3 regions of the Streptomyces sp. NPDC088812 genome follow, and region 2 is predicted to be linked to each of the others. Evidence: riboswitches for the same ligand, from Rfam matches in the RefSeq annotation. Region 2 holds a riboswitch; each other region holds the start of a gene.
What was found. A riboswitch is a leader RNA that binds a small molecule or an ion and turns the genes downstream of it on or off. The one in region 2 is predicted to bind cyclic di-AMP.
Positions count from the first base shown of each region.

Region 1: linked by a shared signal. The riboswitch ahead of ACIP67_RS33225 (M23 family metallopeptidase) and the one ahead of ACIP67_RS16515 (hypothetical protein) in region 2 are both predicted to bind cyclic di-AMP.
Region 3: linked by a shared signal. The riboswitch ahead of ACIP67_RS25425 (transglycosylase family protein) and the one ahead of ACIP67_RS16515 (hypothetical protein) in region 2 are both predicted to bind cyclic di-AMP.

Region 1 is NZ_JBIVJP010000023.1:46,114-53,399, forward strand. Features, by position in the region: gene ACIP67_RS33210 (GNAT family N-acetyltransferase) at 1-1,964, opposite strand, end outside; gene ACIP67_RS33215 (HPr family phosphocarrier protein) at 2,141-2,422, shown strand; gene ACIP67_RS33220 (GntR family transcriptional regulator) at 2,823-3,515, opposite strand; gene ACIP67_RS33225 (M23 family metallopeptidase) at 3,859-4,614, opposite strand; cyclic di-AMP (ydaO/yuaA leader) riboswitch at 4,628-4,795, opposite strand; gene ACIP67_RS33230 (M16 family metallopeptidase) at 5,053-6,441, opposite strand; gene ACIP67_RS33235 (M16 family metallopeptidase) at 6,438-7,286, opposite strand, start outside.
Region 2 is NZ_JBIVJP010000008.1:198,937-206,222, reverse strand. Features, by position in the region: gene ACIP67_RS16540 (hypothetical protein) at 272-586, opposite strand; gene ACIP67_RS16535 (bifunctional DNA primase/polymerase) at 924-1,793, shown strand; gene ACIP67_RS16530 (GNAT family N-acetyltransferase) at 1,993-2,565, opposite strand; gene ACIP67_RS16525 (GNAT family N-acetyltransferase) at 2,673-3,554, opposite strand; tRNA gene ACIP67_RS16520 (tRNA-Ser) at 3,703-3,792, opposite strand; gene ACIP67_RS16515 (hypothetical protein) at 4,148-4,423, opposite strand; cyclic di-AMP (ydaO/yuaA leader) riboswitch at 4,429-4,616, opposite strand; gene ACIP67_RS16510 (hypothetical protein) at 5,229-6,656, shown strand; gene ACIP67_RS16505 (NUDIX hydrolase) at 7,172-7,286, shown strand, end outside.
Region 3 is NZ_JBIVJP010000015.1:84,620-91,905, forward strand. Features, by position in the region: gene eno (phosphopyruvate hydratase) at 69-1,361, opposite strand; gene ACIP67_RS25425 (transglycosylase family protein) at 1,712-2,473, opposite strand; cyclic di-AMP (ydaO/yuaA leader) riboswitch at 2,478-2,644, opposite strand; gene ACIP67_RS25430 (transglycosylase family protein) at 2,849-3,967, opposite strand; gene ACIP67_RS25435 (cytochrome P450) at 4,217-5,593, opposite strand; gene ACIP67_RS25440 (sel1 repeat family protein) at 5,590-7,116, opposite strand; gene ACIP67_RS25445 (nucleoside triphosphate pyrophosphohydrolase) at 7,166-7,286, opposite strand, start outside.

The DNA.
Region 1 (7,286 bases), on a different contig from region 2:
AGGGCGGGGACCGGGACGGCGGTGTCCGGGGACCCCGGCGCCGCCGTTCCCGGGGCAGGCGCCGCCGTTCCCGGGGCAGGCGCCGCGGCCCGGGGGCGGGGGGCGGTGCTCGTGGCGGCCGACAGTGCCTCCGCGAGGCCGCCGAGCTCCACGTGCACCACGAGGACCGGCTTGGCGGGGCCGGTGGCCGCGGCCGAGCGCAGCGCCTGCGCCAGCTCCGCGTCACCGGGCGACGCCTCGCCGATCGCGGGGATGGCCGTCACCACGACCGCGTCGCAGGTCTCGTCGGCCAGGGCGCCCGTCAGCGCCGTGTGGAAGTCCTCCGCCGACGCCTCCGTGGTCAGGTCCCGCGGCGGCAGCGGGCGCAGCCCCTCGGCGAGGCACGCGTCGTACGTCAGCAGGCCGAGCGACTCGGAGTTGCCCAGGATGGCCACCCGGGGGCCGCCCGGCAGCGGCTGGCGGGCGAGCAGCAGGCCGGCGTCGACCAGTTCGGTGATGGTGTCGACGCGGATCACGCCGGCCTGCCGCAGCAGCGCCGACACCGTGGCGTGCGGCAGCCGGGTGGCGCGTACGGCGTGCCCCTGGGGGGCGGATCCGGCGCCCTGCACCACCACCAGCGGCTTCGCCGCCGCCGTACGCCGGGCCAGGCGGGTGAACTTGCGGGGGTTGCCGATGGACTCCAGGTACATGAGGGCGACGTCGGTGTCGGGGTCGTCGTACCAGTACTGGAGGACGTCGTTGCCTGAGACGTCCGCGCGGTTGCCGGAGGAGACGAACGTGGACACGCCGGTGACGCCGGTGACTCCTCCGCCCCGGCGGTGCAGACGGGAGAGAAGGGCGATGCCGATGGCACCGGACTGGGCGAACAGGCCGATGCGGCCGGTGCGGGGCATCTGCGGAGCCAGCGACGCGTTCAGCCGCACCCCGGGTGAGGTGTTGATGACGCCGAAGGCGTTGGGACCGATGATCCGCATGCCGTACGCGCGCGCGTGCCGCACGAGTTGGCGCTGGCGCTCGCGTCCGTCGGGACCGCTCTCGGCGTAGCCGGCGGAGAGGACGACGAGTCCCTGCACGCCGTGCTCGCCGCACTCGGCGACGACCTCGGGCACCTGCTCGGCGGGGACGGCGACGACCGCGAGGTCGACGGGGCCGTCGACCTTGCGCACCGAGCGGTGGGCGGGTATCCCGTCGAGTTCTTCCAGGTCCTCGGGGAACGCCTTGTTCACGGCGTACAGACGGCCGGTGAAGCCGGCCTGCCGCAGGTTGCCGAGGACGCTGCGGCCGACGCCGCCGGGGGCGCGGCCGGTGCCGACGACGGCGACCGAGCCGGGCACCAGCAGCCGGCGCACGGAGCGGGCCTCGGCGCGCTGCTCCCGCGCGCGCTGGACGGCCAGGGAGCGCTCGGTGGGTTCGAGGTCGAACTCCAGGCGGACGACGCCGTCCTCGAAGCTGCGTTTCTGGGTGTACCCGGCGTCCGTGAACACCTTGATCATCTTGGTGTTGGCGGGGAGCACCTCGGCGGCGAACCGGCGGATGCCGCGCTCGCGCGCCACGGCCCCGATGTGCTCCAGGAGCGCGGAGGCCACACCCCTGCCCTGGTGGGCGTCCTGCACGAGGAAGGCGACCTCGGCCTCGTCGGCCGGGGCGGAGGCGGGCATGCCGTCGGCGCCGATGCGGTCGTAGCGTACGGTGGCGATGAACTCGCCGCCGACCGTGGCCGCGAGTCCCACCCGGTCCACGAAGTCGTGGTGCGTGAAGCGGTGGACGTCCTTGGCGGACAGACGCGGGTAGGGCGCGAAGAAGCGGTAGTACTTCGACTCGTCCGAGACCTGCTCGTAGAAGCTGACCAGGCGCTCGGCGTCGTCGACGGTGATGGGGCGGACGCGCGCGGTGCCGCCGTCGCGCAGCACCACGTCGGCTTCCCAGTGGGCGGGGTACTCGTGCCGGTCCGGCGCGCTCTGCATGGGGCCCAGAGTACGGCTCGCGTACGACAACGGCGCGGGGCACTCTGTGGAGGACGGAACGTCGGGCCGAGGCCGCGGCCCGGCGACCACGGCGGCACGGGACAGCACCGTTCCGGGCACGCTTCACGTGTGGAACACTGGTCTAGACAACCCTGAACACCGAAGGGCAGCAACACATGGCTGAGCGCCGCGTCAACGTCGGCTGGGCCGAGGGCCTCCACGCCCGCCCCGCCTCCATCTTCGTCCGAGCCGCCACGGCCGCAGGCGTCCCGGTGACGATCGCCAAGGCGGGGGGCAACCCCGTCAACGCGGCCTCCATGCTGGCCGTCCTCGGCCTGGGCGCCCAGGGCGGCGAGGAGATCGTCCTGGCCTCCGAGGCCGAGGGCGCGGACATCGCCCTCGACCGGCTGGCCAAGCTGGTCTCCGAGGGGCTCGAGGAGCTTCCCGAGACCGTCTGAGCCCCGCTCACCGCGCGCACGCAGCCGCGCCGCCCCCACCGGGCGGCGCGGCTCCGCCCTTTTCGGAGGCGCGCCGAGGGATTCGGAGCCCTGCCGAGGGGTTCGGAGGGCCTGCCTGCCGACAGATGCGGAGCCCTGCCGAGGGTTCGAGGGCCTGCCGAGGGTTCGGAGGGCCTGCCGCAGATGCGGAGCCCTGCCGAGGGTTCGGAGGGCCTGCCGAGGGTTCCGACGGCCTGCCGGGAGATTCGGAGGGCCTGCCGGGGGAAATTGTCGGAAGCAGGCCGAATCAAGCGCGTGAGCATGCGGACGACGCGCCACCAGAAATTCTGCGGCGCGCCGAGAAATGGGCAGCGGAAATACACCTCCGCCGAATATCCCTTCTTTGTATACGGCCCTCGTGTTAATGACGCGGGCCCGACATGTTTACGACGTGTTGCGAAGTCCTCACACGGTCCTGGCGTTCTCCGCCCGCGAAGCGCAGCCGGTGCGCGGTGGAGGAGCGCTCGGTGTGGAGCGCCGTGAGCGACCGCGCGCGATCGCCGTCCCCGCGCGCCACCGCGTCCACGATCGCGCCGTGCTCCGCCCAGGACTCCACCGGGTTGGCCGGCGCCTCCACCGCGTACATCCACGCGATCTTGTGCCGGAGCTGGGTGAGCGTCGAGGTCAGGGCATGGCTGCCGGAGGCCTGGGCGAGCGTCTCGTGGAACCAGCCGCCCAGGGAGCGCAGATCCTCACTGCTGCCCCTTCTGGCGCGCTCCTGGCCCAGCCGGACGAGGCCGCGCAGCACCTTGAGGTGCGCCTCGGTGCGCCGCTGGGCGGCCCGGGAGGCGCCGAGCGGCTCCAGGAGCGTGCGCATCTCCAGCAGGTCGGCGGCCTCCTGCTCGGTCGGTTCGGCGACGCACGCGCCCGCGTGCCGCCGCGTGACGACGAATCCCTCCGCTTCCAGCGTGCGCAGCGCCTCCCGGACGGGGACGCGGGAGACGCCGTAGCGGCGGGCGAGGAGTTCCTCGGTGAGGCGGCTGCCGCGCTCGTAGACACCCGCGACGATGTCGTCCCGGATGGCCGTGCACACCGAGTGCGCCGGAATACGCATGACCGACCTCCGCCTTAATCCCCGTGAAACGTCGACGAATGACGTGTGTTCAGTGACTCTATTGCAGTGAGCCGCACATTCCGACGGTGAGCCGGAATCCAGGGATATTTTTTGGACAGCGAGGCGCAGGAAAACGGCGAAAGCCCCGGCCGCAGGGGCCGGGGCGGGAGGATGTGTCGCCGGGTGCCGTGACAGGTGGGGACGCGTCGCCGGGCGGGGACGCGTCGCCGGGCGGGCACGCGTCGCGGGGCGGTGCCGGCGGGCGGGTGGTGCCGGCGGCCGGTGGTGCCGGCGGTTCGCATGCGTCACCGGGTGGCGCCGGAGGCCGAGCCCCCGGACGTCGTCAGAGGCTCACACCGTGCTTGCGGAGGTAGGCGACCGGGTCGATGTCCGAGCCGTACTCGGCGCTCGTGCGGGCCTCGAAGTGCAGGTGCGGGCCGGTGACGTTGCCGGTCGCGCCGGAGAGGGCTATCCGCTGGCCGGCGGTGACCTTCTGCCCCACCGAGACGCTGATCGACGACAGGTGGCCGTACTGGGTGTACGTGCCGTCGCTCATCCGGAGCACGATCTGGTTGCCGTAGGCACCGCCCCAGCCCGCCTCGACGACGGTGCCGGCCCCGACCGCGTGCACGGTGGTGCCCGTCGAGGCGTGGAAGTCGATGCCGGTGTGGCTCCCGGACGACCACAGGGAGCTGCTCGCCCGGTAGGAGGTGGAGACGTAGGAGCCGGTGATCGGCGCCACGAAGGTGTTGAGGCGCTTGCGCTCGGCCTCACGGGCGGCGCGGGCACGTGCCTCGCGCTCCTCCTTGACCCTCTCGGCGGCCTCGGCGGCGGCTTCCTTGCGCGCGGCCGCCGCCTGGGCGGCCTGCTTCTGCGCGGTGGCCTGCTCGTCGATCCGCTCGGCGACCGTGTCGCCGATGGTGACGACGGGGATGAGGCCGGTCTGCTCGGCGGAGGGCTCCGCGGCGAGGGCGGGACCGGAGGCGGCGGTGCCGATGACGCCGGTGGTGGTGAGCGCCGCGATGCCCGCCGCGCGGGCGGAGGTGCGCTTCATCCGGCCGGGACGACGGTGCTTCCCGGTGGCGCAGGTGAACGCCATGAAGTTGAGCGGTCCTTTCCTTCCCTCTCGCCTACCGGGTTAGCTGACGGGTTCGGAGCAGGAAGGTCTCCTACGGACCCCCTCGCGACACGCGCGGGCGTCCGATTCACCCCAGGGACTTCATCGTTGGGTCCCCGGCTCCCCTGGCTCGCGCCGTACGGGGACTCGGCGATGGCTGTCCGGTGCCGCGGATGCGGCGCACTGCCCGACGAACAGCCCGGACGAACCTAGACGCGCCCGCGATCAATCCCCAAACGTGCCGCGGTTTTTGTAGCGCATGCCACAGGGCAGACAGGCAGCCTCTCCCCCAATTCGGACATCCCTTTCAGACATCGGAAGACATCGAAGGGCCCTGGTGACCGGCCGGTCACCAGGGCCCCGCACACACCCGTGTCACCTCGGGGCGCGTGCCTCGCCGTGGGTGGTGGAGCCCCGCGGCTACTCGGCCGGGACGACCTTCACCTCACCGATGCCCAGGGCCTGGACCGCGTCCTTGATCCGGCCCGCGTCACCGACGAGCACGGTCACCAGGCGGTCCACCGGGAAGGCGCTGACGACCGCCGCGGTGGCCTCCACGGTGCCGGTCGCGGCGAGCTGCTGGTACAGCGTCGCCTGGTAGTCGTCGGGCAGGTGCTGCTCGACCTGGTCGGCCAGGGTGCCGGCCACGGCCGCGGCGGTCTCGTACTTCAGCGGCGCGACCCCGACCAGGTTCTGCACGGCGACGTCCCGCTCGGCGTCGGTGAGCCCCTCGGCGGCGAGGGTGCGCAGCACCTTCCAGAGGTCCTCCAGCGCGGGGCCGGTGTTGGGGGTGTCCACGGAGCCGCTGATGGCGAGCATCGCGGCGCCCGTGCCGTCCGGCGCGGAGCGCAGCACCTGGCCGAAGGAGCGCACGCCGTAGGTGTAGCCCTTCTCCTCGCGCAGGACGCGGTCCAGGCGGGAGGTGAGGGTGCCGCCGAGGCAGTACGTGCCGAGCACCTGCGCGGGCCACACGCGCGCGTGCCGGTCGGGACCGACGCGGCCGATCAGCAGCTGCGTCTGGACGGCGCCGGGGCGGTCCACGATGACGACCCGGCCGGTGTCGTCGGCGGTCACCGGCGGCACCGGCCGCGGCTGCGCCGAGGAGCCCGTCCAGGCGCCCAGGGTGTCCCCGAGGAGCCCTTCCAGGTCGATGTCCGTCAGATCGCCGACGACCACCGCGGTGGCCGTGGCGGGGCGGACGTGCTTCTCGTAGAAGGCCCGGACGGCCCCGGAGTCGATCTTCTCGACCGTGTCGGCGGTGCCCTGGCGCGGACGCGACATGCGCGTGCCGGCCGGGAAGAGCTCCTTGGAGAGCTCCTTGGCGGCACGCCGGGAGGGGTTGGCCAGCTCGTGCGGGATCTCGTCGAGGCGGTTGCGCACCAGGCGCTCGACCTCGCTGTCGGCGAACGCGGGCGCCCGCAGGGCGTCGGCGATCAGACCGAGGGCCTTGGCCAGGCGGGAGGCCGGAACCTCCAGGCTCAGCCGGACGCCGGGGTGGTCGGCGTGCGCGTCGAGGGTGGCGCCGCAGCGCTCCAGCTCGGCGGCGAACTCCTCGGCGGAGTGCTTGTCGGTGCCCTCCGAGAAGGCCCGCGCCATGATCGTGGCGACACCGTCGAGACCGGTCGGCTCGGCGTCCAGGGGCGCGTCGAGGAAGATCTCGACGGCGACCACCTGCTGCCCCGGGCGGTGGCAGTGCAGGACGGTCAGGCCGTTGTCGAGCGTCCCGCGCGCGGGGGCCGGGAACGCCCACGGCCTGGCGTCGCCCGCCTGCGGCTGGGGGTGGAAGTCCATCGTGGCGAGCTCGGTCACTTGGCCGCCTCCTCGTTCTCGTCCGCGTCGGGGGTGTCGTCGGTGCCCTCGGCGCCTTCGGCGCCTTCTTCAGCGCCCTCAACGGGCTCGTAGACCAGCACGGCCCGGTTGTCGGGGCGCAGGCGGGCCTCGGCGATCTCCCGCACCTCCTCCGCCGTGACGTCCAGCACGCGCTGGACGGCGGTCAGGGCGAGCTGCGGGTCGCCGAAGAGCACGGCGAAGCGGCACAGTTCGTCGGCGCGGCCGGCGACCGTGCCGAGACGGTCCAGCCACTCGCGCTCCAGCTGGGCCTGGGCCCGCTCCATCTCCTCCGGCGTGGGGCCCTCCTCGGCGAACCGGGCGAGCTCCTCGTCGATGGCGGCCTCGATGACGGGCACCTCCACGTCGCCGGAGGTCTTCACGTCCAGCCAGGCCAGGGAGGGCGCGCCGGCGAGCCGCAGCAGGCCGAAGCCGGCCGCCACCGCCGTACGGTCGCGGCGGACGAGGCGGTTGTAGAGGCGGGAGGACTCGCCGCCGCCGAGGACGGTGAGCGCCAGGTCGACGGCGTCGCACGCGCGCGTACCGTCCTGCGGCACACGGTAGGCGGCCATCAGGGCGCGGGCCGGGACCTCCTCCTCGACGACCTCGCGCAGCTGCTCGCCGATGGTGTCGGGCAGGGAGCCGTCACGGGGTGCGGGCTTGCCGTCGTGGGCGGGGATGGAGCCGAAGTACTTCTCGATCCAGGCGAGCGTCCGCTCCGGGTCGATGTCGCCGACGACCGACAGGACGGCGTTGTTGGGCGCGTAGTAGGTGCGGAAGAACGCGCGCGCGTCCTCCAGCGTCGCCGCGTCCAGGTCGGCCATCGA
Region 2 (7,286 bases):
CTGCGGGCGGCCGGCGAGCCACCGCGGGTGCCGCCGCGGGTGCCGCCGCGAGTGGCGCCGCGGGGGGCCGCCGCGGGGGGCCGCCGCGGGGGCCCGCCGCGAGTGGCGCCGCGAGTGGTTGTTGGCCGCCGTGAGCCGGAAGCCGTCACCGCGGCGGAACGCGCCTGCGCGGCGGTACCGAAGTACCGCCGCGCAGGAACGCGTTCACCCCACGAAGCACACCCGACACGAAGGTCGGCGGGCCGGGCACCGACCCCTCAGGTCATGCGGGTCACACCCACAGCGGGGCGAAGGTGAGCACCACGTTGCCGTTGCCCTGGTTGACGGAGGTGAAGGCGGAGTCGTCGACCTGCGCGGTGTTGCTCTGGTTCGAGGCCCCCGACCCGACCGCGTTCTGCTGCGTGGTGGAGGAGTTGCCGTTGTTGTCGTCACCGACGCCGCTGCCCACGACGCTGGCGACACCCGCGTTCGATCCGTCGTCCGCGAAGCCTCCGTTGTCCGCCGCCGCGACGCCGGTGAACAGGGCGACTGCCAGCGGAAGGGCGGAGACGGCGGCGATGACGCGGGCGGTACGGATGCTTGCCATGTTGTTCCTCCAGAACCATGGATGAGGGTTTTCCGCCAGGCAGTTGGCCGACCGTCCCGGCGCTGAGACGACGTCGCGAGACCAGAGTTGCCCACCGCATCCCGGCGAACCACCTCGGACGGCGCCATTCGCACGCAAGCGTGATGACAAGTCGATAAACCCCTTGCGCCACTTTTCCTGCCCGGCACACCGCGACCCCGGGCAAGCCGGACACTCCACTCCCCAAGCCCCCCAAGAGGTGAAGCGTTCCGTCATCTTTCCGTCCGGTTCGAGCCGCCTTCGGCGCGTCGCCCCCCACCCCCTTCCCTTTCTCGAACGTGCATACGAACATGATTCCATGGCCACCACCGACCGGCACTCCCGGCAGGCCACCCCGCCGGCCCTCGCCCACGCCCTGGCGGCCGCCGAACGCGGCCTGGCCGTCATCCCCCTGTCCCGGACGAAACTCCCGGCCCTGCGCTCCCCCCACCGCGACGACCCGGCCGCCCCGCGCTGCCACGGCGAGTGCGGCCGCCCGGGCCACGGCGTGTACGACGCCACCTCCGACCCGGCGCGCCTGCGCGCACTGTTCGCCGCCGCCCCCTGGGCCACCGGCTACGGCATCGCCTGCGGCCTGCCCCCGCACCACCTGATCGGCGTCGACCTGGACACCAAGCCCGGCGCGGACTCCACGGCCGCCCTGCGCGAACTGGCCCTTCGCCACCTCTTCACGATCCCGCCCACGGTTGTCGTCCTCACCCCGTCCGGCGGCCGCCACCTCTGGCTCACCGGCCCACCGGACGTCCCCGTCCCCAACTCGGCCGGCCGCCTCGCCCCCGGCATCGACATCCGGGGCGCCGGCGGCTACCTCGTCGGCCCCGGCTCCCGCACCGCACACGGCGTGTACGCCAGCGCCCCCGGCACCGCGCACCTCGCCCCCGCGCGCTGCCCGCGCGCCCTCCTGCTCCTTCTGCTCCCTCCGCCCCGCCCGCACCCCTCCACGCCCCCGACGGCGGGCGGCGCCCACGGGCGCGGCCTGGTCCGGTTCGTCCTCGCCGCCCACGAGGGCCAGCGCAACACCCGGCTGTTCTGGGCGGCCTGCCGGGCCTACGAGGACGGCATCGGCCCGGCCCTCGCCGAGCCCCTCGTCGCCGCGGCCGTCCGCACCGGACTGACGGAGCACGAGGCACGCGCGACGGTGGCATCGGCACGACGCCTGGCGGGGTGAGGACAGGACACCTGACGGGAGGGGAGGGCAAAGCACCTGACAGGGGAGGGCAAGACACCTGACGGCGGGACGGCGGGAAACCTGGGGAGAGACTGCGGGAAACCTGACAGGAGGGAGGACGGGAGACCTGACGGGGGCGAGGACGGGAGACCTGACGGGGCGAGGCACGGGACGGCGCCTGCCCCCGCCGCCGTCCGCGTCACCGCTCCCTCGACGCCCTTCTGCCGGCGGACCGCCACTCGCGGTCGAGGATCGCGTGCACGACGGAATCCCGCCAGGCCCCGGCCTTCAGCACGTGCTCGCGGATCACACCCTCCTCGACCATGCCGACGGCCGCCATCGTGCGGGCGGAGGCTTCGTTGAGGGGCGACCTCGCTCCCCAGACGCGGTGCAGGCCCAGGTCCTCGAACCCGACGCCGAGCAGCAGCCGCACCGTCTCCACGCCGTACCCGACGCCCCAGGCGTCCGGCCGCAGGGCGAAGCCGATGGCGGCCCCGCCCTGCTGGTGCGGGTCGGTGGCCAGACGCCCGAACCCGATCAGCCGGTCCGTCGCCCGCTCGACCACGGCGAGCGCGTACTCGGTGCGCGGGGTCGCGGTCGCGGCGGCGACGGACCGGCTCAGGATCCGGGCGACCTGGTCACGGGTGCGCGGCTCGAACGACAGGTGCGCGGTCGCCTCGGGGCTGCCGTACACGGCGTGCACCGCGTCGACGTCGCCGACGGCGAGCTCCCGGAGGCTCAGCCGTGCACCGGAGCGGATGACCGGATACATGCCGGGAGCTTACCCACGGCGGGCCGGGCACGCCCCCGCCCACCGCACCGGATCCGGGATGCGCGGCCCGTTCACGGTGCTGACGGAGTCCGAGCCGCCGGCCCCGGTCAACCGGCTTCCGGTGCGGTGTACGAGAAGTCGTACGCCGCCCAGTCGGTGAGCGTCCGATAACCGAGGCGCTGGTAGAGGGCGTTGCTGGTGGGGTTGGACAGGTCCGCGAACAGGACCGCGTCCCTCGCGCCCGCGGCCAGCGCGGCCCGGCTCACCTCCGCCGTCACGGCGCCCGCGTAGCCGCGACCGCGCAGGTGGGCCGGGGTGTAGACGATGTCCACCTGGATCTGGCCACCGATCAGCGGGTTCATGCCCGCGATGGAGACGGGCGTGCCGTCCGGGGTCTCCCAGAGCGTGTAGCGCTTGTCGGCGAAGCGCGTGTCGGCCCATGTGCCGGCGTCGATGGAGACGTCCTCCCCGACGGCCTTGGCGAACTCGCCGCACCAGAACATGACTTGCTCAAGGTCCTGCTCGCCCAGGATGCGGCCTCGGCCAGCCGGCAGCGGCTCGGGTGGGGTGAGCGTGCCGAGGCGGTACAGACGGAGCCGCGTGTCGCGGAGTTCGGGCGTCGCCCCGGTGTACCGCTGCCACGCCTCGGCGAAAGCGGCGGCGGTGCCGTGGTCCGCATTGGCGGAGGGAAGGGCGTGCCCGAGGGCGGCCAGGCGAGCGGCGAGGGAGTCGGCCTGCTCGGGTGAGAGAGGGGAGAGGCCCACACCACGGGGCGGAAGGTGGTGGAAGGTGGCGTGGACCTCGCCCGCTCGCTCCAGCGCCCCGAAGACCGGAGCTCCGGTGCCGAACGCCTCCGCCCCACGCGCGCGCACTCTCTCGGCCCACGTCAGCTGCATGACGTGCGGGCCGGGCCGTGAGCGCAGGAAGTCTCCGGCTCGGGCGAGGAAGTCGTTCACGTCGTCGGTGAGGTGCCAGTCATCGGGTCGCATGTTTCATGCTTTCCCACGCCGCAGACCCGCGCCCCTGATTTCCCCTTCGCGACGGACCCGCCTCGAGGCGAGATGGGCGGGCCAACACGGAAGGGGCACCCCTCCGGAGAGGGGCACCCCTTCTGACCTGCATCGCTCATGACCTGCGCGGAGGCGGTGGGATTTGAACCCACGGTGACATCGCTGCCACGACGGTTTTCAAGACCGTTCCCTTCGGCCGCTCAGGCAACTCGCCTACGCTGCCACCTACCTGGGGCGGAGTGGGTTCAGCACTCCCGCCTCACGCACTGCGCGGGGTCCGTGGTCCACACGGGGTCCACTGGCCCGCTTCCGCCACCAGAGCTGGCCGTCTGAGGACGCAACGGTCGACTGCCCAGCCCATACACCCCCGACGCCCCCGGCAGAAACACCGGCAGCACCCGGAAACGCCGAGAAGAAGTCCACGGCCACGCATAAGAAGAGACTCTGGCTTGTGGGCCAGAGTCTCCCTGCGCGTCCGCAGATGTCTTTTACACGGGGTCTCCGTGTGATTGCTCTAGTCGGTCCTGAAAGGTGATGGAGCGACTAGGTAGATTTGTTCCTGTGCTAAGTGATCAAGCCTGTCCCCGGGTGAACCGCACGATCCCGATGATGAAAAGGGTCAGCCCGATCGTGGCGAGCACCCCCGTGGTACCGGCCTGGTAGTACGAGACCTTCTCCATCGTGCGATGGAGACCGGCCGCGAAGACTCCGCCGAGGAGCCCCACGAGGAGGATGATCGCGGTCTCGTACTTCCGCATCTTCTTGGACTTGTCGTCGTCCTCGTTACCGCCGCCGTTACCGACGTTGCCAGTACCCGGACCCTGCGTGCTGCCGCGTGCCGCACTCATTGCAACCGATCCTTCTCAGTCGCCTACGAGGTGAGCTGTCGGGTTCGGGCCGGTTGAGTTGCCCGGCCGCGCCCCTGGGCGGGAACGCGACTTCACCCCTAGCCGGCACCAGCGATTGACGCTGGCTTCGGCACATACCTTGGGTCCCCCGATCCTGCCTGGTCCGTGTGAAGCGACTGGGCATCCGAACGGCGGCAGGACTCGGCGTTCCGCCCGGACGGCCCCACCGTTCCTGTGATGGGGACTTGTCGTGATGACGGATCTTGACTCACCGATGACCGAAAATCCCAATCGATTCCGGGATTTGTGGCAATGCTCACCACCGACACCGAGCATCATGACAATCACACTAATCTACGCAGCTCAAACGGAGGTTGACGGTCCGGCAGATCCGGTCGACAAGAGGCCCAGGTGGAGGCTCATACACGCGCGTAGACGATCCAGGGCTACCGCGCGGCACAGCTTCCTGTGGCGTGAAGGGCGCCGGTAGGATCCGAGCGCATCTCCGGGGGGGTGCAGGGGCGGCTCCGGGCGCGTGTCAACAACTTGGGGGCCCTGCCCCGGAGTAAGAGCCTGCGCGGACATGGGCTGGCGCCCGTGGACCGGTGCACGGACAACCGACCACTGGCCACGGCAACGCCCTGACCGAATCCCGTGAAACGGCCGCCCCCCCATCCGTACGGAATCACGCGACAGCGTCGTAGCTCGGCTGAATGATCTTGGCGGACCGCTACCCATGCACCCAACGAGGCGGCATCATGATCTAGCGCCTTGATCGGCATGTCACTACGAGCGTGGGGGGACCATGTACTTCAGTGAGCGTTTTCAGATCGAGTACGAGGCGGCGTTCGACTGGTTCGACCCAATTCTCGAAAACGACACACTGCTCTTCGTAGACCCCTTCCTTATCTTCGCAGACACGGACGCAGACTGGCAGCGAGCGTACGGCGAAATCATGGATTATTTCCAGTCTGCTTTTAAACTCCTCGCGAGCAGCAAACTCAACCCCAAGCATCAGTACTTCAAGCGCACACTGTCCCTTATGGAGTTCCCGGAACCGCGCGAATTTCGTCTAGGGTTCGCAAGCAAGAGCAGCGAGGGATCTGGATCCGGTCCCGGCCTCGCCAAAAAGGTGGTCGACGCGATGAGCCAAGCCATCCGCCGGGGAATAGACGATATCGAGCACTTCGAAGAGCTGGGAATCCTGGTATCGGGAATCAATAAGGATCGCATCTCGGATATCACCTGCAACCTCCTAAAACCGCGCCTCATCAAGTACACTCAGGACATTTGCCACACCTTCGACGTCCCCATGGAAGTCCGCAAGATTCGGCACAGCCATTACGACGAGTCGCGATCGCGCTGGATGGACGCCGAACATCTCGTCCCCGTAGATCCCGAAACGGACAAGCCCGTCCTGCTCGTGCCGAAGCGATTCTTGCGCGAACTTCCAACACTTTCGTCCGATAACTGGGGCGACTTCTTGGACACCTCGCTCAGGGACGATCTCAACATCAAAATCTCCCAGGGAATGAAAAAGAACGAGATTATTGCCCTGGCCCGCACCCATCCGGATGCGGTCCGCCGTTGGGTGCAGTACATGCAGGAGCGTGGATCGAGCGCCTACGATGTCGACTCAGACCCGATGCTGCATGTCAACTGGCAGCGTCTCGCACGCGAAGCGGTAAACGCATCACCAATCGAGGAGAAGCCCCACATCTCTAACGAGGAAGACCTTCTCTCGTTCGCTCACACGGCAATCGATCACTTCCGAGACTGGGTAGAGAAGAAGGGAGGGTGGCGCGTTTTCTGGCGAGACATGCAGGAACTCAAGTCTATCCCTGAGCCGAACATGCAACTCCTCTTCCTTGGAGTTCTAGAACGCTACTGCGCCCAAGCAGGAGTTCGCTTGGACCGTGAAGTAGAGACTGGTAGAGGCCCAGTTGACTTTACGTTCACCTCAGCCGGCGGTATTCGCGTACTGCTGGAAATGAAGAAGCTCACGCATGGCGAGTTCTGGCACGGGCTTCGCACTCAAACGCCGATCTACATGGTAAGTCAGGACGTTAGGCATGCCATCTTCCTAACCGTTCGCGATTCCATGAGTAAGCCAATGAGAGAGCGCTGGATGAAGCTTGACCTAGAAGCAACTGCGGCGAGTGAAGCTAATTCATGCACGATCGAAGTGGCCCGCATCGACATCATGCCGAAGGATTCTGCGAGTAAATCCTGACGAACCTTCACCCCAGTGTCACGAGTTCCTGATGCGGCACGCTGCGGCAGGCATAGTCGGTCTCGCTAGAGCCACGGACGAAGCGTTATTGACTCTGGCTCCGCAGTCCGTTGGCAGCGCGGCCCAGCCACTGCGCGAAGGACCGGTGCTGCACGATGGCGTTCGCACGGCTGCACCCGTTATGACCCACCAGTGACATCAACGGCGTCGGACGCCAGCACCCCAGGAGGTTTCGGCTGACCAGCGCGGCCGGGCCCCCGTCGATGCCGCACAGTGATCGAACTCCTAAAGCGGGGTAGTGGCGTCGACGGCCCCTGATGCGGTGCAGGCGCAAGAAGAGCGTGGTTGAGGCCGGTGGAGTACAGCGAGGCACAGGCGTGCGCGGTCGGTCGCTGCAGCCGATGTGGCTGACCGTCGCCAGTGGCATCTCGTCAAAGTGACGAGAAAAAAGCCGAAAGCGCACCCTCGCCGGATCGGTCTGAGATCCTGGAGACCGATCGAGAGGGGCCGCAGGTATGGAGTGGAAGACCCACGGTGAGCGCCAGATCTACACCAACAAGTGGGTGAATCTGTGTCTGGTCGACGTCCAACAGCCTGACGGGCGCAGGTGGGAGTACCACGTCGTTCGCC
Region 3 (7,286 bases), on a different contig from region 2:
CCCGGACACGGTACGGGACCGAGTACGGGGACGTACGTACGACTGGCTGAGCCTCACCCGGGGGCGGGTCAGCCCTTGGAGACCTCGCGGAAGCGCGGGAAGGCGCTGCGGCCGGCGTACACCGCGGCGTCGTCGAGGATCTCCTCGATGCGCAGCAGCTGGTTGTACTTGGCGACGCGCTCGGAGCGGGCCGGGGCGCCGGTCTTGATCTGGCCGCAGTTGGTGGCGACGGCCAGGTCGGCGATGGTGACGTCCTCGGTCTCGCCGGAGCGGTGGGACATCATGCACTTGAAGCCGTTGCGCTGGGCCAGCTCGACGGCGTCGAGGGTCTCGGTGAGCGAACCGATCTGGTTCACCTTCACGAGCAGCGCGTTGGCGGCACCCTCCTCGATACCGCGGGCGAGGCGCTCGGGGTTGGTGACGAACAGGTCGTCGCCGACGAGCTGGACCTTGTCACCGAGCTTGGCGGTGATGGTCTTCCAGCCCTCCCAGTCGTCCTCGAACAGCGGGTCCTCGATGGAGACGAGCGGGTACGCCTCGACGAGCTCGGCGTAGTACTCGGTCATCTCGGCGGCCGTGCGCTCCTTGCCCTCGAAGGTGTAGGAGCCGTCCTTGTAGAACTCGGACGCGGCGACGTCGAGCGCCAGGGCGATCTGCTCGCCGGGGGTGTAGCCGGCCTCCTTGATCGCCTCGAGGATGAGGTCGAGGGCCTCGCGGTTGGAGCCGAGGTTCGGGGCGAAGCCGCCCTCGTCGCCGAGGCCGGTGGACAGGCCCTTGCTCTTCAGGACCTTCTTCAGGGTGTGGTAGACCTCGGTGCCCCAGCGCAGGGCCTCGGAGAAGGACTCCGCGCCGATGGGGGCGATCATGAACTCCTGGATGTCCACGTTGGAGTCGGCGTGCGAGCCGCCGTTCAGGATGTTCATCATCGGCACCGGCAGCAGGTGCGCGTTCGGGCCGCCCAGGTAGCGGAAGAGGGGCAGGTCGCTGGCCTCGGAGGCGGCGTGGGCGACGGCGAGGGAGACGCCGAGGATGGCGTTGGCGCCGAGGGAGCCCTTGTTGTCGGTGGCGTCCAGGTCGAACATCGCCTGGTCGATCAGGCGCTGCTCGGTGGCGTCGTAGCCGACCAGTTCCGGGCCGATCTGCTCGATGACGGCGAGGACGGCCTTCTCGACGCCCTTGCCCTGGTAGCGGTTCGGGTCGCCGTCGCGGAGCTCGATGGCCTCGAAGGCGCCGGTGGAGGCGCCGGACGGGACGGCGGCACGACCCGTGCTGCCGTCGTCGAGGCCGACCTCGACCTCGACCGTGGGGTTGCCTCGGGAGTCCAGGATTTCCCGGGCTACGACGACGTCGATGGACGGCACGAGCATCTCCTTAGTGGGATGTGACGCTGGTTGTGCGGGGCACGTGGGCCGCGGGCGGCCCTTGTTGATCCCTTGATGTGGCCTTGCGACTAGAGCCTAACCGTCCCGGGGCCGCCGACAGCCGACCGACCGCCCCGTGGACAGGCTGACGGTACACATTGTTCCCGCCCGGAACAAAGAGGGTGACCAACAGGCGGATGGCGGGCGGGCAAAGAAATGCCCCGCCCCGGCGCGTACGGGGGAACGCGCGCCGGGGCGGGGCGCTCGCGGGGACGGGGGGGACCCTCACGAGGTCTTCAGTGTGCGGACCACGCCTGTGCGGGAGCTGTGGCCGCCCTGGGAGCCAGGTGTCACTTCAGGTGTAGCTGCTGGCCCGGGTAGATGAGGTCGGCGTCGTCGACGATGTCCTTGTTGAGCTGGAACAGCTTCTCCCAGCCGCCCGCGACGTCCTGCTCCTGGGCGATGGAGCTGAGGGTGTCGCCGGTGACCACCTTGTACTCGCCGTCGCCCTTCTCGACCTTCTGACCGGTCGGGGTGGTGACCGTCTCCTGGCTCTGGGCGGCCGGGCGCTCGGCGGAGCGGGAGGCGCTCTGCTGCTCGGTCGAACGGCTGGTGGTGCCGGAGTCCGAGGAGCCGGAGCCGCTGGAGGTGGAACCGGCGGAGGAGCCCGCGGAAGAGCCGCCGGAAGAACCGCTGGAGGAGCCGGCCGAGGAGTCGGACGAGGAGGAGCCGGTGTAGGCGGCGCCGGACAGGCCCTTGCCGCAGACCGGCCAGGCGCCCTTGCCCTGGCTCGCGAGGACCTTCTCGGCGACCTGGATCTGCTGGGACTTGGTGGCCTTGTCGGCGGTGGCGGCGTACTGCGTGCCGCCGTTCGCGGCCCAGGTGGAGGCGGAGAACTGGAGGCCGCCGTAGTAGCCGTTGCCGGTATTGATGGACCAGTTGCCGCCGGACTCGCACTGGGCGACCGCGTCCCACTCGGAGGCGGTGGCGGCGGAGGCGTTGCCGGCCGCCATCAGCGGGACGGCGACGGCGGCGCCGGTGACACCCGCGACGGCGATGGCGCGGGTGGCCTTGGACGGACGACGGTGCTTGCCCTTGCCGGAAAACAGCATGGATCGATCCCCTCACCGACGCCTGCGAGGTGAGCTGTCGGGTTCGGGCCGGTTGAGTTGCCCGGCCACTCCTCTCCGGGAGGCGTGGCTTCACCCCTAGCCGCGTCCGTCAACCACCCGGTGCGGCACTTACCTTGGGTCCCCCGCTCCTGCCTGCGGCGCTTGACGCGACGACTGTTCCCGGGTGGCCGCTGGCAGGATTCGGCGTTGCGACGGCCGGGGCTCGGATTGCCGAGCGGTCATGACCGTAGGCAGGCGATCGGGGGAATTTCAAAGACGATCAGGGCTTCTGAGACTCATCCCACACTTTCGCCGAACCGGACATTCGACGCGAAGCGTGACGCGAACTCCCCCCGTTTTCACGGCTTTTACGCCCTATTCGGCCCCTGTCGCAAGCGTCTGACCGGGCACGATGTTGCTCGGGTCGGCGCCGATGACGTCCTTGTTCTCGGCATAGAGCGCACGCCATCCGCCTTCGAGGCCAAGGGAGTCGGCGATGGTGACGAGGGAGTCGCCCGCCTGGACGGTGTAGGTCGCCGCCGTTCCGCTGAGGGTGTCGGCGGCGTGCCGGCCGGAGGAGGCGGTGGTGGTGCCGTCGGCCGCGCTCTCGTCGGCGGTACCGCCGCGGTGGCGGCCCGAGCCGTCGGACGCGGTGCCGTCGGACGTGGTGCCGCTGGACACCGCGTCGGCCGAACCGGTGTCGACCAAGCTCCAAGCGCCCACGTCCTGGGTCGGGTTGCCCGAGGCGTCCGCCTCCGGGGCCGCGCTGGACGAGCCGCCGCCCGCCGCGGAGCCGCTCGCACCGGACCCGGTGGACGTGTCGGACGTGGCGGACGTGTCCGACGCGGAGGAGGAAGAGGAAGAAGGGGACGATGCGGACGCTTCCGGGGAATCCGTGGCGGATCCGGTGGCCGCGTCGGTGGCGCCCTCGCCGGAATCCGCCGAGGAGCCGGAGGAGTCGGAGGAGTCGGAGGAGTCGGAGGAGTCGGAGGACTTGGAGGAGGAGCCGGAGGAATCCGACGAGTCGGACGACCCCTTGGACAGGTCGGACAAGCCGGACGTCACGGAGGAGTCGGACGAATCCTCGGCCACGCCGGTGTCCAGGTCCGCCGAGCCGGAGTCCGCGCTCAGACCGGACGTCAGCCCGCACGTGCCCCACGCGCCGACACCCTGGTCCGCGAGGACCTTCTGGGCGACGGATATCTGCTGGTTGCGGCTGGCCAGGTCCGGGCGCGGGGCGTAGTCGAGCCCGCCGTACGCCTCCCAGTTCTCCTGGGTCAGGGACAGGCCGCCGTACTCACCGCCGCCCTCGTCGGCGCTCCAGGAGCCCCCGGTCTCGCACTCCGCCACCGTGTCCCACACCGTGTTGTCCGCGGCGCTCGCGCCGGTGGCGCCGAGCAGCGGGATGGCGATGGCCGAGCCGGTCACACCGGCCGCGACGAGGAGGGCCGGGGCCTGGCGGGGGCGACGATGACGACCGTTCCCGGTGAGCATGCGGGGGGCCTTTCTCGAGACAGCATTGACCCGCGCGACGGGTGGTGCCGAGGCGCCGCGCTGACGAGTGAACGTATCGGCACACGATCACTTGTCACAAGTTAATGCCGCGCGGATCACGTGAAGATCACAGAGTCGAGAAGCCGACACTTCCGCTTCGCGACTCCCTCACATGACGGTCGGTCAGCGGACGGCTGCGGGGTGTGGGTGGTGGTCAGGGGGCGTGCGTCACTCGCCGAGGCGCGTGCGTCACTCGCCGGGGTGCGTACGTCGCTCACCGGGGTGCGTACGTCGCTCACCGGGGTGCGTGCGTCGCTCACCGGGGTGCGGGGGCGTGAACTCCACGGGGAGGGTGCGCAGTCCGCGCATGATGAGACCGCCGCGCCACCTCAGGTCGGCCGGGTCCGCCGCGAGGCGCAGGTCGGGCAGCCGGGTGAGGAGGGTGGCGAGCGCGGTCCGGCCCTCCAGCCGGGCGAGCGGGGCGCCCAGGCAGTAGTGGATGCCGTGGCCGTAGCCGAGGTGCTGGTTGTCGCGGCGGGAGAGGTCCAGCGTGTCGGGGTCGGTGAAGCGCTCCGGGTCGCGGTCGGCGGCCGCGAGGACGACGAGGACGGGGTCGCCGGGTGCGATGTCCTGGCCGCCGATGGTGAGCGGGTGGGTGGCGAAGCGCCAGGTGGCGAGCTCCACGGGGCCGTCGAAGCGCAGGAGTTCCTCGATGCCGGTCTCCAGCAGGCCGGGGTCGCCGGCGGCCAGGGAGTTCTGGAGCCGTCGGCGCTGGCCGGGGTGGGTGAGCAGCGCGTAGGTGCCGTTGCCGATGAGGTTGACGGTGGTCTCGAAACCGGCGAACAGCAGGATGAAGGCCATGGCGGCGGCCTCGTTCTCGGTGAGGTGCTCACCGTGGTCGGAGGCGCGGATGAGGCCGGAGATGAGGTCCTCGCCGGGGGTCGGTTCGGCGGGGAGGGCCTCGCGCTTGCGGTGGATGAGCTCGGACAGGTAGCCGCGCATCTTCTTCACCGACCGTGCGACACCGCCGCGCGGTCCGCCGCCGTGCCGGATCATCATCCCGGCCCAGTCGCGGAAGTCGTCCTGGTCCTCCCTGGGGACGCCCAGCAGGTCGCAGATGGCGTAGATGGGGAGGGGGAAGGCGAAGTCGTGGATGAGGTCGGCGGTCCCCCGGGCGGCGAACCGGTCGATGAGCCGGTCGGTCAGCTCCTGGACGCGGGGCGCGAACTCGGCGACGCGGCGGGGGGTGAACGCCTTGCTGACCAGGCGCCGCAGCCGGGTGTGGTCCGGCGGGTCGATGTTCAGCAGATGCGTCATCAGCTCGGCCTTGCGCTCGCCGGGGATGCCGGTCCTGCCCTTGGCGTGCTCGGGCTCGTCGTGGTGTGCGGGGTTCTTCGACAGCCGCTGGTCGGCGAGGGCCTGCTTGGCGTCCGCGTACCGGGTGACCAGCCAGGCCTCCACTCCGCTGGGGAGCGTGGTGCGGTGCACGGGGGCGTGCTCGCGCAGCCAGGCGTAGGCGGGGTAGGGGTCGGTGGCGAACTCCCAGGTGAAGAGCTCGGGGGCCGGTGGGGTGTCGGGGTCGCTGCGGGGTGGGGTGTCGGTGTCGCGGCGGGGCTGGTCGGTCACTCCTCGACGGTAGCCCGGTCCCCGTCGAGGGCTGCGCGGAGGGCGGTGAGCTGCGCGGCGGCGGACGTCGAACCGGCTTCGGCGGAGCGGGCGAGCCAGTGTTCGGCCCGGGCGAGGAGGAGCGGGCCGAGGTCGTGCACGGCACGCTCGTGACCGGCCCCGGCCGCCTTCATGAGGTAGTGGACGGCTTCGTCGTCCTCGCCCCGTCCCAGGAGGTACTCGGCGAAGGGCTGGGCCAGCCTCGGGACGAGCTCCGCGAGTCTCCGGTACCAGAACCGGGCGTCGGTGTCGTCCCCGGCCAGGGCCGCGAGGTCGGCGAGGGACCACACCGCGTACTCGTCGTCCGCCTCCGCCCACTCGCGCAGCGCGGCCCGGCCCGCCCGGACCACCGCGTCGAAGTCGTCCGGGCCGTGCTCCTGGGCCGTCTCGGCGGCGAACGACCACAGGTCGGGTCCCGGGGGCGGCAGCTCGGAGGAGCGCAGGGCGTCCGCGACCAGGGGGCCGCTCGCCCGCCAGGTCCCGGCCTGCTCCCCCCGGACCAGCAGGCCGACGACGCCGAGCCGGGGCCTGGCCGCCCAGTCCAGGTCGGACGCGGGGAAGGACCGTGCCGTCCGTCGCTCGAACTCCGCCAGGGGCACGGCCGCCGTGAGCCCGCAGCGGGCCAGGTCGACGGCGAGGCGCACCAGCAGGTGTCCGCCCGGCTGTGCCCCCGGCCGTCCGGCCCGCCGCCACTCCTCCCACAGCTCCGGGCCCACCGCGAGGAACCGGGTGACGCCGAGGGCGCCCCGGTACCGCCGTGCGTCCGCCAGGCGCGGGTCGGCGGCCCCGGCCAGGCGCGTCAGTTCGGCCGCGCTCCACCGGCACGACAGCCCGGCCGTGGGCGCCCCGCTCAGCACACGGGCGGTCGGCCCGTCCCCGAAGCGGTGGGCGTCGTACGCGTCGTCGCGCATCGTCGCCAGGACGAGGACGCTCTCGTGCACGCACTCCGCCAGCAGGCCCGCCGTCAGTCCCTCGGCGCCGAGGTGGCCTTCGAGGTCGTCCAGCCAGAGGACGTGGTGGCAGGAGCGGTCGCGGCCGCGCAGGGCGGCGGGCAGTCCGCGCAGGTCCGCGCCCGGCTGGGCGATGTGGACGCGCGCCCCGGCGCCGCCGGCGCGGCGCAGTGCCGCCCAGGCGGTCCTCGACTTGCCCGAGAGCGCCTCCCCGGTGACCACGGCCAGTCCGCCGGTGCGCAGCCGGTCCCTGACGATCCGGTCGAGCGCGTCGTCCACGTCACGGCGCACGTACGGCGGCAGCGGCGGCTCCTCGCCGAAGCGACGGGCCGGGCGTATGCCGAGGGTGAGACGGCGGACGGCACGCAGCCGGGGCCAGGTGTCGGCGGGGGCGACGGGGGCGGGCGACGGGGGCGCGTAGGTGTACTGGGTCCCGATCACGGGGGCGTGGAAGGTGGCGTGGCGGAAGTCGACGTGGTCACCCGCGGGACCGGCCGCCCGTCCGGCGGCCCCCTCCTCCTGCTCCGGCTCCATACGGACCCCCCGTGCCGCCCCACAACGGAATCAAGACCCCGCCACCGTACTAATCCTCCACGCCCTCGACCGCACGGATCGCGTCCCGGTAGGTTCGCGCCGCCGCTCTGAGCGCCGCCTCCGGATCCACTCCCTGCGCCTCGGCACGCGCCGCCAGGGCGAGCAGTTCG